DNA from 3 places in the Pseudomonas sp. LBUM1668 genome. Region 2 is predicted to be linked to each of the others. Evidence: predicted binding sites of a transcription regulator. Region 2 holds the regulator's gene; each other region holds the start of a gene.

Region 1 (4,794 bases), 1.0 Mb from region 2:
CTTTGGCTATGTGAACCGACAACGCATTGCCGATCCGGTTTTCAATCAGGCGCTTTTCTAAAAGAACGCCCGCGTGGCACGAAGGTGTGCCGTCCCATCCCTGCTGCTCGGGTTAAAAGAGCTTAGATGCAAGGACAGAGAAAAATGTTGAAGCAACAAAATGACTCAAAACAACCCTTCGTCGAATAGTACCCCAGTGTAAACGTGGGTCATTCTCACTAAAGGATTAACCCCATCATGCAGCGCGGTGCCGATCATACCGGGGTTTGCTCAATAATCATTGAACAAATACGCAGTTACTTATTGCCGTAGCACCCTTTTCGTTACGTCCTTATGACAAAACGGTCATTCCATCGGTGTGACTCATTGGTTAGAAATGACCACAGGTTGACGTCGCAACGGCGTCAACACCTTGGCTCGCCACGCCGGCAGCGAGCCGCCCCCGGCAGAGTTTTTCTGCCAGACCTCGGTTGAGGTCAACGCGACACATACAGTCAACAAGTGAGGGAAACACCCTATGAGAAGACTTAAGCGTGATCCGTTGGAAAGAGCATTTTTGCGCGGATATCAATATGGCGTTGGTGGCAAATCCCGTGAGCTTTGCCCATTTACTCTACCGTCGGTACGCCAAGCCTGGATTAACGGCTGGCGAGAAGGACGCGGCGACAACTGGGACGGTATGACCGGCACTGCGGGAATCCACAGACTCAACGAACTTCACGCCGTCGGCTGACACAGGGCATTTATTCCGACACGACAATCTGAATTTGTAACGCATTAACCACGCACGTCCTTCCCGGACGGCGGGCTACGGCCCAGGGGCTCCTTCGAGGAGCCCTTTTTTATGCCCGGTCGATTTGCCTTTCGAATGTCTGCCGACTACCCCTGTAGGAGCTGCCGCAGGCTGCGATCTTTTGATCCTGTTTTTTTAAAATCAACATCAAGATCAAAAGATCGCAGCCTTCGGCAGCTCCTACATTGACCGGGACAGCCTGGGTTATTTGCGCAGGGCGGCGATGGCGTCGACGGATTCACGAATCAGCGCCGGGCCTTTATAGATGAAGCCCGAGTAAATCTGCACCAGACTGGCACCCGCAGTGATCTTCTCAGCAGCATGCTTGCCTTCAGTAATCCCGCCCGCCGCAATGATCGGCAAACGCCCACCCAACTCAGCCGCCAGCACTTTCACGGTGTGGGTGCTCTTGTCCCGCACTGGCGCACCGGACAGGCCGCCCGCCTCGTCACCGTGCTCCATGCCTTCAACGCCTACACGGCTCAGCGTGGTGTTGGTGGCAATGACCGCGTCCATCCCGGTTTCGATCAGCGCTTGCGCGACCTGCGCGGTTTCTTCGTCGGTCATGTCCGGGGCAATCTTGATCGCCAGCGGCACATGCTTGCCATGGCGCAGCGCCAGTTCGGCGCGACGAGTGGCCAGGTCAGCCAGCAACTGCTTGAGCGAATCGCCGAACTGCAAGCTGCGCAGGCCCGGGGTGTTCGGCGAGCTGACGTTGACGGTGATGTAACTGGCGTGGGCGTAGACTTTGTCCAGGCAGATCAGGTAATCGTCAACCGCGCGTTCAACCGGGGTATCGAAGTTCTTGCCGATGTTGATGCCCAGCACGCCCTTGTATTTGGCCGCGGCTACCCGCGTCAGCAGGTTATCCACACCCAGATTGTTGAAGCCCATGCGATTGATGATCGCCTCGGCTTCCGGCAGGCGGAAGATCCGTGGTTTCGGGTTGCCCGGTTGTGGACGCGGGGTCACGGTGCCGATTTCGACAAAACCGAAACCCAACTGCGCGAAGCCATCGATGGCCGCGCCGTTCTTGTCCAGACCCGCCGCCAGACCCACCGGGTTGGGGAACTCCAGGCCCATGACCGTCACCGGCACCTTCGCTGGCGCCTTGCACAGCAGACCGTTGAGGCCCAAACGCCCACCCGCGCCGATCAGATCCAGCGACAGATCGTGGGAGGTTTCCGGGGAAAGTTTGAACAACAGCTGACGGGCCAGGGTGTACATGGGCGGCGATGACTCGGGCGGCGAAAAGAGGCGGCGATTATAGCCGGGCATCGACCCACCGCGCGAGGCGCACGCGCAAATCGACGCGACTGGCATATGCCTTGCACCCTTCTTGCCATCAGCCCGCTCGCCAATGACGGCGTACGGGCCGGGACAATGGCGTCGTCATGGGGTTTTGCCTGCGCAAAACCGGTGGCGGCGTTTTTTTTGAAGGCGGCTTTTGCAGGTGCATGCGATGAATGAACCCTCCGTCGGGCCGCTGGCCTGGGTCAACGGCAGCGATGCTCCGGAAAAGACTGCGATCAACCTTGGTTTCATGGCCCTGAGCGATTGCGCCTCGGTGGTGGTGGCCGCCACTCAGGGTTTCGCTCAACCTTATGGCCTGACCCTGAACCTCAAGCGCCAGACTTCATGGGCCAACTTGCGCGACAAACTGGTCAGCGGCGAACTCGATGCCGCCCACAGCCTGTACGGTTTGATCTACGCCGTGCATTTGGGCATCGGCGGCGTCGCATCCACCGACATGGCCGTGTTGATGGGCCTCAACCAAAACGGTCAGAGCCTCAACCTGTCCCACGGCCTGCAAAGCCTCGGCGTGAGCAGTCCTGAAGCGCTGGATCGCCACGTGCACCAATCCCGCGCAAAACTGACTTTCGCCCAGACCTTCCCGACCGGCACACACGCGATGTGGCTTTATTACTGGCTGGCGAGCCAGGGCATTCATCCGTTACAGGATGTCGACAGCGTGGTGGTGCCGCCGCCGCAAATGGTTGCGCACCTGCAAGCGGGACGAATCGACGGCTTTTGCGTCGGCGAACCGTGGGCCGCCAGCGCGGTGCAGCAGGATCTCGGCTTTACGCTGGCCACCAGCCAGACCATCTGGCCCGATCACCCGGAAAAAGTCCTCGGCTGCACCCGCGCCTTCGTCGAGCAATACCCGAACACCGCGCGCGCGCTGGTGATGGCGATCCTCGAAGCCAGCCGATTCATCGAAGAAAGCCCGGAAAATCGCCGCAGCACCGCGCAATTGCTCAGCGCCCCGGATTATCTCGACGCGCCGGTTTCGTGCATCGAACCGCGCTTTCTCGGCGACTACGCCGACGGCCTCGGTAATCGCTGGCAGGACCCTCACGCCTTGCGCTTTCACGGCAATGGCGAAGTCAATCTGCCTTATCTCTCCGACGGCATGTGGTTCATGACCCAGTTCCGCCGCTGGGGTTTGCTGCGCGAAGACCCGGATTACCTCGCCGTGGCGCGTCAGGTCCAGCAATTGGGCCTCTATCGCGACGCGGCGACCGCGGTTGGTGTTGCCGCGTGGGGCACGGACATGCGCAGCAGTCAGTTGCTCGACGGCAAGGTCTGGGACGGCAGCGATCCGGCCGGTTATGCGCGCAGCTTCAAGCTGCACGCTCTGAGCGACGACGCTCCCCTTCTCGCCCGCCGCTGACAGGAGACCGCCAACATGCTGCGCATTCTGCTGATCAACGACACAGCGAAAAAAGTCGGACGCCTGAAAGCCGCGCTGACCGAGGCCGGTTTCGAGGTAATTGACGAGTCTGGCCTGACCATCGACCTGCCCGCACGCGTCGAAACGGTGCGCCCGGACGTCATCCTGATCGATACCGAGTCACCGAGCCGCGATGTAATGGAGCAAGTGGTGCTGGTCAGCCGCGACCAGCCACGCCCGATCGTGATGTTTACCGACGAACATGACCCCGGCGTGATGCGTCAGGCGATCAAGTCAGGGGTCAGTGCCTACATCGTCGAAGGCATTCACGCACAACGCTTGCAGCCGATTCTCGATGTGGCAATGGCGCGCTTTGAAAGTGATCAGGCGTTGCGTGCGCAGTTGCACGCCCGCGACCAGCAACTGGCGGAGCGCAAGCGCATCGAACTGGCCAAGGGACTGTTGATGAAGATGAAGGACTGCAATGAGGAAGAGGCCTACACCCTGATGCGGCGCCAGGCCATGAGCCGCCAGCAGAAGCTGATTCAGGTGGCGGAGCAGATTATTGCCATGAGTGAATTACTCGGCTGAATAACCAGCAAGATCAAAAGATCGCAGCCTTCGGCCGCTCCTACAGGAGTTCGATGCTCCCCCTGTAGGAGCTTTCGAGTGCAACGAGGCAGCGATCTTTAAGCCTTGGCACAAATCTCGCTAAGCATTCCATACAGGTAACCAACGGCGGTTGCCCCACCTACGACAAAGACGTCGCTGACCCGCTCGCCCCTCCCGGCGAATCAGGTAGCGGCGTTTTTGCGTTTTGGCCCCACAGCCCGGGGCCGGTGGTGCGGCCGTGGCGGCGCCCCACTTTGCTGACTCATGACTCCTTCTCGAGACTCTTTACAGCTGAGGTGCGCGATGAATAAAAGCTTCTGGAAATCCGGCCATACCCCGACCCTGTTCGCGGCCTTCCTCTACTTCGACCTGAGTTTCATGGTCTGGTACCTGCTCGGCCCGCTGGCGGTGCAGATTGCCGCCGACCTGCACCTGACCACGCAACAGCGCGGGCTGGTCGTCGCCACGCCAATCCTTGCCGGCGCCGTACTGCGCTTCGCGATGGGCATGCTGGCGGATCGGTTGTCGCCGAAAACCGCCGGGCTGATCGGCCAGGTCATCGTCATCTGCGCGCTGTTCGGCGCCTGGAAACTCGGTATTCACAGTTACGAACAGGCGCTGATCCTCGGTCTGTTCCTCGGCATGGCCGGCGCTTCGTTCGCCGTAGCGCTGCCGCTGGCATCGCAGTGGTACCCGCCTGAGCATCAAGGCAAAG
Region 2 (4,794 bases):
GAGCACGTCAAGGCGACCGACATCACGCTGGTCACCAAGCCCGACCTGAACATGTACCGCGGAACGGATTTCCCGTGGCACGTGACCAGCGAACGCGGCGAAGTGAATTCGGGCGGCACCGAAGTCGAATTGATCGATTCGGTACGCATCAAGCGCACCGATGAAAAGAAACGTGACACGCTGATCACTTCCACTCGCATGACAGTGTTCCCGCAGCGGGAATATGCGCAGACCGAGCAACCCGTTAGAATCGAGGGCGCTGGCGGTGTATCGACTGGCGTAGGAATGAAAGCGTACCTGAAGGAAAGCAGGATACACCTGCAATCGAACGTAAGAGGACAGTATGAGGCTCGTTAAAACCCTCCCTATTTTGCTCAGTCTGGGCGCAGCACTGGGAAGCGTGAGCGCCTGGGCTCTGCCGAACGATCAAGAGCAGCCAATCCGCATTCAGGCCGACGATGCCCAGCTGGACGACAAGAACGGCGTAGCTACCTATAAAGGTGACGTGATCATCACTCAGGGCTCGATGATCGTCAAAGGCAACACCGTGACCATCACCCGCACCTCGACCGGTGATATCGACGTTGTGACGTCGGTCGGCAACCTCGCCTACTTCGAACAACTGCAGACTGCCGGCGACACCAAGCCAGTTCAGGGCTGGGGCGTGACGATTCAGTACCACGCCGCGCAAAATCGCGTCGTCCTGATCGATAAGGCCAAGGTTGTCGATAAAGACAACAACACCACCCAGGGCGAGAAAATCGTCTACGACACCGTGAAGAAACTGGCCAGCGCCGGTCGCGCTACCGGCAGCAAAGTCACCGAATCGCGTCCGCGCATCGACATGGTGATCCAGCCGAAGAAGAAAACCGAAGAGAAAAACCAGTAATGGCAACTCTGAAAGCTCAGCACCTGGCCAAGGCCTATAAAAGCCGCCAGGTCGTGCGTGACGTCAGCCTGTCGATCGACAGCGGTCAGATCGTCGGCCTGCTCGGCCCCAACGGTGCCGGCAAGACCACGTGCTTCTACATGATCGTCGGCCTGGTTCAGGCTGATCAGGGCCGTGTGCTGATCGATGATCTGGACGTCAGCCACCAGCCAATGCACGGTCGTGCAAAGGCCGGTATCGGCTATCTGCCGCAAGAAGCGTCGATCTTCCGCAAACTGTCGGTAGCCGACAACATCATGGCCATCCTCGAGACCCGTCAGGAACTCGACAAGGCCGGTCGTCGCAAGGAGCTGGAAAGCCTGCTGCAGGAATTCCACATCAGCCACATCCGCGACAACCTCGGCATGAGCCTGTCCGGTGGTGAACGCCGCCGGGTGGAAATCGCCCGCGCGCTGGCGACTGCGCCGAAATTCATCCTGCTCGACGAACCGTTCGCCGGTGTCGATCCGATTTCGGTCGGCGACATCAAGCAAATCATCCACCATCTCAAAGCCAAGGGCATCGGTGTTCTGATCACCGACCACAACGTGCGCGAGACGCTGGATATCTGCGAAACCGCTTACATCGTCAACGACGGTCAGCTGATCGCCGAAGGTGACTCCGCTACCATCCTGGCCAACGACCTGGTCAAGGAAGTGTATCTGGGCCACGAGTTCCGCCTGTAAGCGTAAAGGTGCCCGGTGAGCCGCCCGGGCGCTGTATCGGTTCAAGCAGAATTTAATACGCTTTAATTGTTACAGCGCTCTAGGCAAACACTTCAGTTTCAGGCATATAATTTGCTTAAGTTTGGCGCTTCGGCGCCCTGTAGTGGATGGCGCATCGCGCCGGCGAATAAGGTGTTAAGCCCCTGCCATGAAACCATCGCTAGTCTTGAGAATGGGCCAGCAGCTGACGATGACACCGCAGCTGCAACAGGCTATCCGTCTGCTCCAATTGTCGACCCTGGACCTGCAACAGGAAATTCAGGAGGCCCTGGAATCCAATCCGATGCTCGAACGCCAGGAAGAAGGCGAAGACTTCGACAACACCGACCCCCTGGCTGACAACGCCGAACAGAAGCCCAACACCGATATCCAGGAACCCTCCTATCAGGAAACCGCCCCGACGGTGGATAACCTCGAGGAAGGCGACTGGAGCGAGCGCATCCCCAACGAACTACCGGTCGACACTGCCTGGGAAGACGTCTACCAGACCAGCGCCAGCAGCCTGCCGAGCAGCGATGATGACGAGTGGGACTTCACCACGCGCACTTCAGTGGGCGAAAGCCTGCAAAGCCATCTGCTTTGGCAACTGAATCTCGCACCGATGTCCGACACCGATCGACTGATCGCCGTGACCCTGATCGATTGCATCAACAATCAGGGCTACCTGGACGAAACCCTCGACGAGATTCTCGAAGCGTTTGATCCGGAACTGGACATCGAACTGGACGAGATCGAAGCTGTTCTGCACCGCATCCAGCAGTTTGAACCCGCCGGCATCGGCGCGCGCAATCTCAGCGAATGCCTGCTGCTGCAATTGCGCCAGCTATCGGCCAAGACGCCTTGGCTGGCTGAAGCGAAACGTCTGGTCAGCGATTACATCGACTTGCTCGGCAGCCGCGATTACAGCCAGTTGATGCGCCGCATGAAGCTCAAGGAGGATGAGCTGCGCCAGGTTATCGAACTGGTACAGAGCCTCAATCCACGGCCGGGCTCGCAGATCGAATCGACGGAAGCCGAATACGTCGTTCCGGACGTCATTGTGCGCAAGGACAATGAACGCTGGCTGGTCGAGCTGAATCAGGAGTCGGTACCTCGTCTGCGCGTCAACGCTCAGTACGCAGGCTTTGTGCGTCGCGCCGATACCAGCGCCGACAATACGTTCATGCGCAATCAGTTGCAGGAAGCCCGCTGGTTCATCAAGAGCCTGCAAAGCCGCAACGAAACCCTGATGAAAGTGGCCACCCAGATCGTCGAGCATCAGCGCGGCTTTCTGGAATATGGCGACGAAGCCATGAAGCCGCTGGTGTTGCATGACATCGCCGAGGCGGTTGGCATGCACGAGTCGACCATTTCCCGGGTGACCACGCAGAAATTCATGCATACCCCACGCGGTATTTATGAACTGAAATACTTTTTCTCCAGCCACGTCAGCACCTCCGAGGGCGGCGAATGCTCGTCCACGGCGATCCGCGCGATCATCAAAAAACTGGTTGCCGCGGAAAATCAGAAAAAGCCGTTGAGTGACAGCAAGATCGCTGGTTTACTGGAGGCACAAGGCATTCAGGTGGCTCGCCGCACCGTCGCCAAGTACCGCGAATCCCTCGGGATCGCGCCTTCGAGCGAACGCAAGCGGTTGATGTAAGCCACGTTACAGCGTTCCAGTGGCAGGCTTTTCGGCCTGCCGCTTTATGCACTGGCAACGAAGGAGAAGCTGTATGCAAGTCAACATCAGTGGACACCAACTGGAAGTGACCGAACCTCTGCGCGACTACATCAATGAGAAACTTCAACGATTAGAGCGCCATTTCGACAAGATCACCAACGTGCAAGTCACGATGTGCGTCGAAAAGCTTAAGCAGAAAATCGAAGCCACCTTGCATATACCCGGCAGTGAAGTGGTCGCCAACGCAGAACATACCGATATGTATGCCGCGATCGACGCCTTGACCGACAAGCTGGACAAACAACTCAAAAAGCATAAGGAAAAGACCCAGAGCCTGCTCCAGGGCGCGACCGGTCGATAACCCCCTACCCCATGATCCGACTTGAAAGTATCCTGACCCCCGGCCGTTCCCTCGTGAACGTGCCGGGCGGCAGTAAAAAGAAAGCCCTCGAACAGATTGCCAACCTGATCGCCCGTGAAGTGCCGGATCTGGAGATGCAAGATGTCTTCGAGGCTCTGATTGCCCGTGAAAAACTCGGTTCTACCGGTTTTGGCAACGGCATCGCCATTCCTCACTGTCGCCTCAAGGGTTGCCAGTCGCCGATCAGTGCCCTGATGCACCTTGAAGCCCCTATCGATTTCGACGCCATTGATGGTGCGCCGGTTGACCTGCTGTTTGTACTGCTGGTCCCCGAAGCTGCCACCGATGCGCATCTGGAGTTGCTCCGCCAGATCGCCAGCATGCTGGATCGCAAGGATGTGCGCGATAAACTGCGCAGCGCTTCAAGCAATGAAGCCTTGTACCAGGTTGTTGTGGACGAGCAGAGCGGGCAGTAATCATGCGCTTGATCATCGTCAGTGGCCGTTCCGGCTCGGGTAAAAGTACCGCGCTCAATGTTCTTGAGGACAACGGTTACTATTGCATCGACAATCTGCCGGCAGGCTTGCTGCCGGAACTGGCTGAGCGCGCGCTGATTCACACTGAACTGGCGCAACCGCTGGTGGCGGTGTCGATCGATGCGCGCAACCTGCCAAGTCATCTCTCGCGTTTTCCCGAACTGCTTGAAGAAGTGCGCAGCCGCCATATCCAGTGCGATGTGTTGTATCTGGATGCCGACGAAGAAACCCTGCTCAAGCGTTTTTCGGAAACCCGTCGACGCCACCCGCTGAGCAACGCCAATCGTTCGCTGGCCGAGGCGATCCAGGATGAAACAGCCCTGCTGGGCCCCATCGCCGATCTGGCCGATCTGAAGATCAATACCACCAATCTGAACCTGTACCAGTTGCGCGACACCATCAAGCTGCGTTTGCTGAGTCAGCCGGAACCGGGCACGGCATTTCTGGTTGAGTCATTCGGCTTCAAACGCGGCGTGCCGGTGGATGCGGACTTGGTGTTTGACGTGCGCTGCCTGCCTAATCCTTACTGGAAGCCAGAGCTGCGTGCGCAATCGGGGCTCGATGAGCCGGTGGCCGAATAC
Region 3 (4,794 bases), 950 kb from region 2:
ACCCTGTAGGAGCTGCCGAAGGCTGCGATCTTTTGATGTTGTTTTTTAAAATCAGGATCAAAAGATCGCAGCCTTCGGCAGCTCCTACAGGGGCTTGTGTTCAGCCGATGAAGTGAGGTTCGACCTGTCATCTTCGGCAACGTAGAATGCGCGCCTTTCCCGGGCAATCGTCTCCACGAGCAACGCCCGTGCATTCATCGGAGCACTTGACCATGACCGTCACCAAAACCAGCGAGTACCTGGAAACCCTCTACGAAGGTTACGGCCAGCGTTTTCGCATGGAAAAACTGCTGCATGAAGTGCGCACCGAACACCAGCACCTGGTGATCTTCCAGAACCCGCGCATGGGCCGGGTGATGGCACTGGACGGCGTGATCCAGACCACCGAAGCCGATGAATTCATCTACCACGAAATGCTCACCCACGTACCGATCCTCGCCCATGGCGCCGCCAAGCGCGTGCTGATCATCGGTGGTGGTGACGGTGGCATGCTGCGCGAAGTGACCAAGCATGCGGGCGTCGAGCACATCACCATGGTCGAGATCGACGGCACCGTGGTCGAGATGTGCAAAGAGTTTCTGCCGGAGCATTCCAAGGGCGCCTACGACGATCCACGGCTGAATCTGGTGATTGATGACGGGATGCGCTTCGTCGCCACGACCACCGAAAAATTCGACGTGATCATTTCCGACTCTACCGACCCGATCGGCCCGGGCGAAGTGCTGTTCTCGGAAAACTTCTATCAGGCCTGCCATCGCTGCCTGAACGAAGGCGGCATCCTCGTGACCCAGAACGGCACGCCGTTCATGCAGATCGAAGAAGTCAAAACCACCGCCGGTCGCCTGCGCAGCCTGTTCCCGGACTGGCATTTCTATCAAGCGGCGGTGCCGACCTACATCGGCGGTTCGATGACCTTCGCCTGGGGCTCGACCAACCCGGCATACCGCAAGCTGAGCCGTGAAACCCTGCAACAGCGTTTCATCGGCAGCAGCATCGTCACCCGCTACTACAACCCGGAAATCCACATCGGCGCGTTTGCAATGCCGCAGTACGTATTGCAGGCGATCAACAAGCCAAGCAACGACTAAACATCATGGTGCGCCTGTAGGAGCTGCCGCAGGCTGCGATCTTTTGATCTTGTTTCTGAAAGTCAAAAGATCGCAGCCTGCGGCAGCTCCGACAGTAAATTTTTTATTTTCATCCTCGCGCGCTGCATTCCTTTTGAACGATCAATCCCTCTAAAAGTCGAGATAGAGGTAAGCCCATTTGCGGGTTTGATCGAGGAGGCACCGATGCAAAAGTGGAAAGTCACTTTCGTGGACGATCATGGTGAAGTTGTCGATGAGGTGTTCGAGCGTGCGGAATGCCCAAGCGATGACGAAGCCGCTCGACTGATCAAGGCGCGGCTCCTGCCCGTTGCTGCCGAACTGGATCTGAACGATCTAGAAGGGCGCACCGCCGATGCCGGCGTGAAAAACCTGAAAACCCAGAACGCCATCGAAATCCGCAGCATCACTCCAATCTGAATACTTCCTGTCACTTGAAGCACCAGGCCTTGGCAGCGGCTCTATCTTGGGGCTACTCTGCAAGCGAGATCAGCGAATGGATCGCTAAGGTCTGGTCTTGTCAGCTACATGCTTGTTTCCCGCAGCAACCACGTTGCAGTAGTACTTTGGCCAGTAAGGCCCGGGGCGGGAATACGGAAAGTCTATCCATCTATCCGAGGGGGACGATTCATGAGCACAGCCTATCAAGAAGACATCAGCAGCAATGTTCTGCGCCGCATGAAAGAAGGCGGTTTCGATTTTTCCCGATTCCATCCCATCGAGTTCTACGCGATTTTCCCGGACGAGGAGCGGGCGCGCAGGGCAGCAGGAAAATTTCGCGGTGAATCCATCAATGCCCAGGTCAGCGCGCGCGACGACGGCGCGTGGTCTCTGGAATTAAGCAAAGTGATGTACGCAACCTATGACGATATTGGCGATTTCGAGCAGGGCTTTTCTGCCGTGGTCGAGCCGTTGGGCGGCATCATCGAGGGCTGGGGCGTGAAGCAGGAGGTGCGCAGTCGCTACCGTCTGAACTGATCTCTTGAAATAAATAACTGTTCAGCAACGGCTGACCTTTGGGTCGGCCGTTTTCGTTTCTGAAAATCAAAAGATCGCAACCTTCGGCAGCGCCTACCCCAATCACCTGTAGGGGCTGCCGAAGGCTGCGATCTTTTGCTTTTGCTTTCAAAACGTTTCAAGCAGGCAAAAAAAAGCCACCGCAGAGGGTGGCTAAAAGGGAAGACCGATAAGGAGAGGAAACCGGTCAGGGTCAAGGCTTTGCGGGCTGCGTTGGCAGTGCGGATCAGTGGGGCTGAAGAATTCTGCGTAGAAGTTTTTTCAGCGAATGCGCGGATTATCCGCAGCCAGCCGCAAGCAGTGAAATCAACTCTGACTATGCTGGTGATAGGCGATGCAGTGCGTCGCAATGAAGCGGGGGCGATCAGGTGGGGGCATTTGCCGCACAGGAATGGTGCGGTGCCTGCGACGTGAATATCCAACCAATTGATATCAAAGCGTTTATGCCGATGGCACGGGCCTTGCGAAGGCCTGTAGGTCCGGGTGACAAGGAGTACGGCATGATCCGCACCTATTTTGATGAGATGTACGATGCCGGCGGCCTGGTTCGCCCGCATTACCGGGAATTTGCCCGTTGGCTGGCCGATACGCCTGATGAGCTGCTGGCGCAACGGCGCCGCGAGGCCGATCTGCTGTTCCATCGCGCCGGGATTACTTTCACGCTCTATGGGGACGAGCAGGGCACAGAGCGCCTGATTCCTTTCGACACCATTCCGCGCAGCATTCCCTCCAGCGAATGGCGGATCGTCGAGCGCGGCTGCATCCAGCGGGTCAAGGCGTTGAACATGTTCCTCGCCGATCTCTACCACGAGCAGCGCATCATCAAGGCCGGGATCATTCCCGCCGAGCAAGTGCTGGCCAACGAGCAGTATCAGTTGGCGATGCAGGGTCTGGATCTGCACCGCGATATCTATTCGCACATCTCTGGCGTCGATCTGGTGCGTGATGGCGACGGCACCTATTACGTGCTCGAAGACAATTTGCGCACTCCGAGCGGCGTGAGCTACATGCTCGAAGACCGCAAAATGATGATGCGTCTGTTCCCGGAACTGTTCGCCGCCCAGCGCATCGCGCCGATCGACCATTATCCGAACCTGTTGCTCGACACCCTGAAAAGCTCCAGCCCCATCGATAACCCAAGCGTGGTGGTGCTGACGCCGGGGCGCTTCAACAGTGCGTTTTTCGAGCATGCGTTTCTGGCGCGAGAGATGGGTGTTGAACTGGTGGAAGGCGCGGACCTGTTCGTGCGTGACGACAAGGTCTTCATGCGCACCACCGACGGCCCGAAAGCCGTGGACGTAATCTACCGCCGCCTCGACGATGCGTTCCTCGATCCGCTGGCGTTCAATCCGGACTCGATGCTCGGTGTGCCGGGGCTGCTGTCGTCCTACCGCTCCGGCAATGTGGTGCTGGCGAACGCCATCGGTACCGGCGTGGCGGATGACAAATCGGTCTATCCGTTTGTCACCGACATGATCCGCTTCTATCTCGATGAAGAACCGATCCTGAAAAATGTGCCGACCTGGCAATGCCGCAATCCGTCTGAACTCTCCCACGTGCTGGCCAATCTTCCAGATCTGGTGGTCAAGGAAACCCAGGGCTCCGGCGGTTACGGGATGTTGGTGGGGCCGGCGTCGACGAAAGCGGAAATTGACGCCTTTCGCGAGCGGATCAAAGCCAAACCTCACGCGTATATCGCACAACCGACGCTGTCACTGTCGACCTGCCCGACCTTTGTCGAAAACGGCATTGCGCCACGTCATATCGACTTGCGCCCGTTTGTCTTGTCGGGGCGCGAAACCCGGGTCGTACCCGGTGGTTTGACCCGTGTCGCGCTGCGTGAAGGCTCTCTGGTGGTGAATTCCTCCCAGGGCGGCGGAACCAAGGACACCTGGGTGGTCGAGGATTGAAGGAAGCTTGCCATGTTAAGTAGAACTGCCTCGGATCTTTATTGGATGTCGCGTTACCTGGAGCGGGCGGAAAACCTCGCACGGATGCTCGACATCAGTTACTCGCTGTCGCTGATGCCGCAGGACGGTCGCGGCGACGGCTTGCACGAGCTGGCGATGCCGTTGCTGATCACCGGCACGCTTGACGATTATCTGGAGCGTCACGGTGCGCTGCATGCCGAACGTCTGCTGCACTTCTTCGCCCTTGATGCGGCCAATCCGGCGAGCATCTACAGCTGCCTCGGCGCGGCGCGGGCCAGTGCTCATGCGGTGCGTGGGCGCATCACTGCCGACATGTGGGAAAACATCAACGCCACGTGGCTGGAGATTCGCGGGATCGCCGAGCAGGGCCTGAGCCGCTACGGCATGAGCCGTTTCTGCGAGTGGATCAAGGAGCGTTCGCACCTGTTTCGCGGTGCGTCCTACGGCACGATCATGCGTAACGATGCGTTTCGTTTTATTCGTCTGGGCACCTTTATCGAGCGCGCGGACAACACGTTGCGGCTGCTCGATGCGCGCTACGAAATGGCCGGTGATCAGGCCGAAGCCGTCAGCGACGGCACTGCCCACGCGTATTACCAGTGGAGTGCGTTGCTGCGAGCGTTGTCATCATTCGAGGCTTACACCGAAATCTATCGTGACGCCCCGGGTGCCCGGCATGTCGCCGAGCTGCTGCTGTTGCGTGCTGACGTACCGCGTTCGCTGCGCGCCTGTACCGAGGA

What was found. Region 2 encodes sigma-54, which starts transcription at its own class of promoters, with help from an activator protein. Its sites were predicted from a motif close to ANTGGCATNNANNTTGCTNT; they were not measured.
Region 1: a site for sigma-54 is predicted at 2,109-2,128, ahead of ACA061_RS08855 (CmpA/NrtA family ABC transporter substrate-binding protein). Genes of this name have one in related genera too.
Region 3: a site for sigma-54 is predicted at 2,572-2,591, ahead of ACA061_RS08570 (circularly permuted type 2 ATP-grasp protein). Genes of this name have one in related genera too.

The regions. Positions count from the first base shown of each region.
Region 1 covers NZ_CP166787.1:1,975,420-1,980,213, reverse strand. The annotation lists gene rmf (ribosome modulation factor) at 518-733, shown strand; gene ACA061_RS08860 (quinone-dependent dihydroorotate dehydrogenase) at 998-2,020, opposite strand; gene ACA061_RS08855 (CmpA/NrtA family ABC transporter substrate-binding protein) at 2,256-3,467, shown strand; gene ACA061_RS08850 (ANTAR domain-containing response regulator) at 3,483-4,058, shown strand; gene ACA061_RS08845 (nitrate/nitrite transporter) at 4,383-4,794, shown strand, end outside.
Region 2 covers NZ_CP166787.1:960,813-965,606, reverse strand. The annotation lists gene lptC (LPS export ABC transporter periplasmic protein LptC) at 1-357, shown strand, start outside; gene lptA (lipopolysaccharide transport periplasmic protein LptA) at 344-889, shown strand; gene lptB (LPS export ABC transporter ATP-binding protein) at 889-1,614, shown strand; gene ACA061_RS04165 (RNA polymerase factor sigma-54) at 1,802-3,295, shown strand; gene hpf (ribosome hibernation-promoting factor, HPF/YfiA family) at 3,369-3,677, shown strand; gene ptsN (PTS IIA-like nitrogen regulatory protein PtsN) at 3,689-4,153, shown strand; gene rapZ (RNase adapter RapZ) at 4,156-4,794, shown strand, end outside.
Region 3 covers NZ_CP166787.1:1,909,113-1,913,906, forward strand. The annotation lists gene speE (polyamine aminopropyltransferase) at 213-1,088, shown strand; gene ACA061_RS08560 (hypothetical protein) at 1,293-1,526, shown strand; gene ACA061_RS08565 (ribonuclease E inhibitor RraB) at 1,737-2,084, shown strand; gene ACA061_RS08570 (circularly permuted type 2 ATP-grasp protein) at 2,624-4,033, shown strand; gene ACA061_RS08575 (alpha-E domain-containing protein) at 4,046-4,794, shown strand, end outside.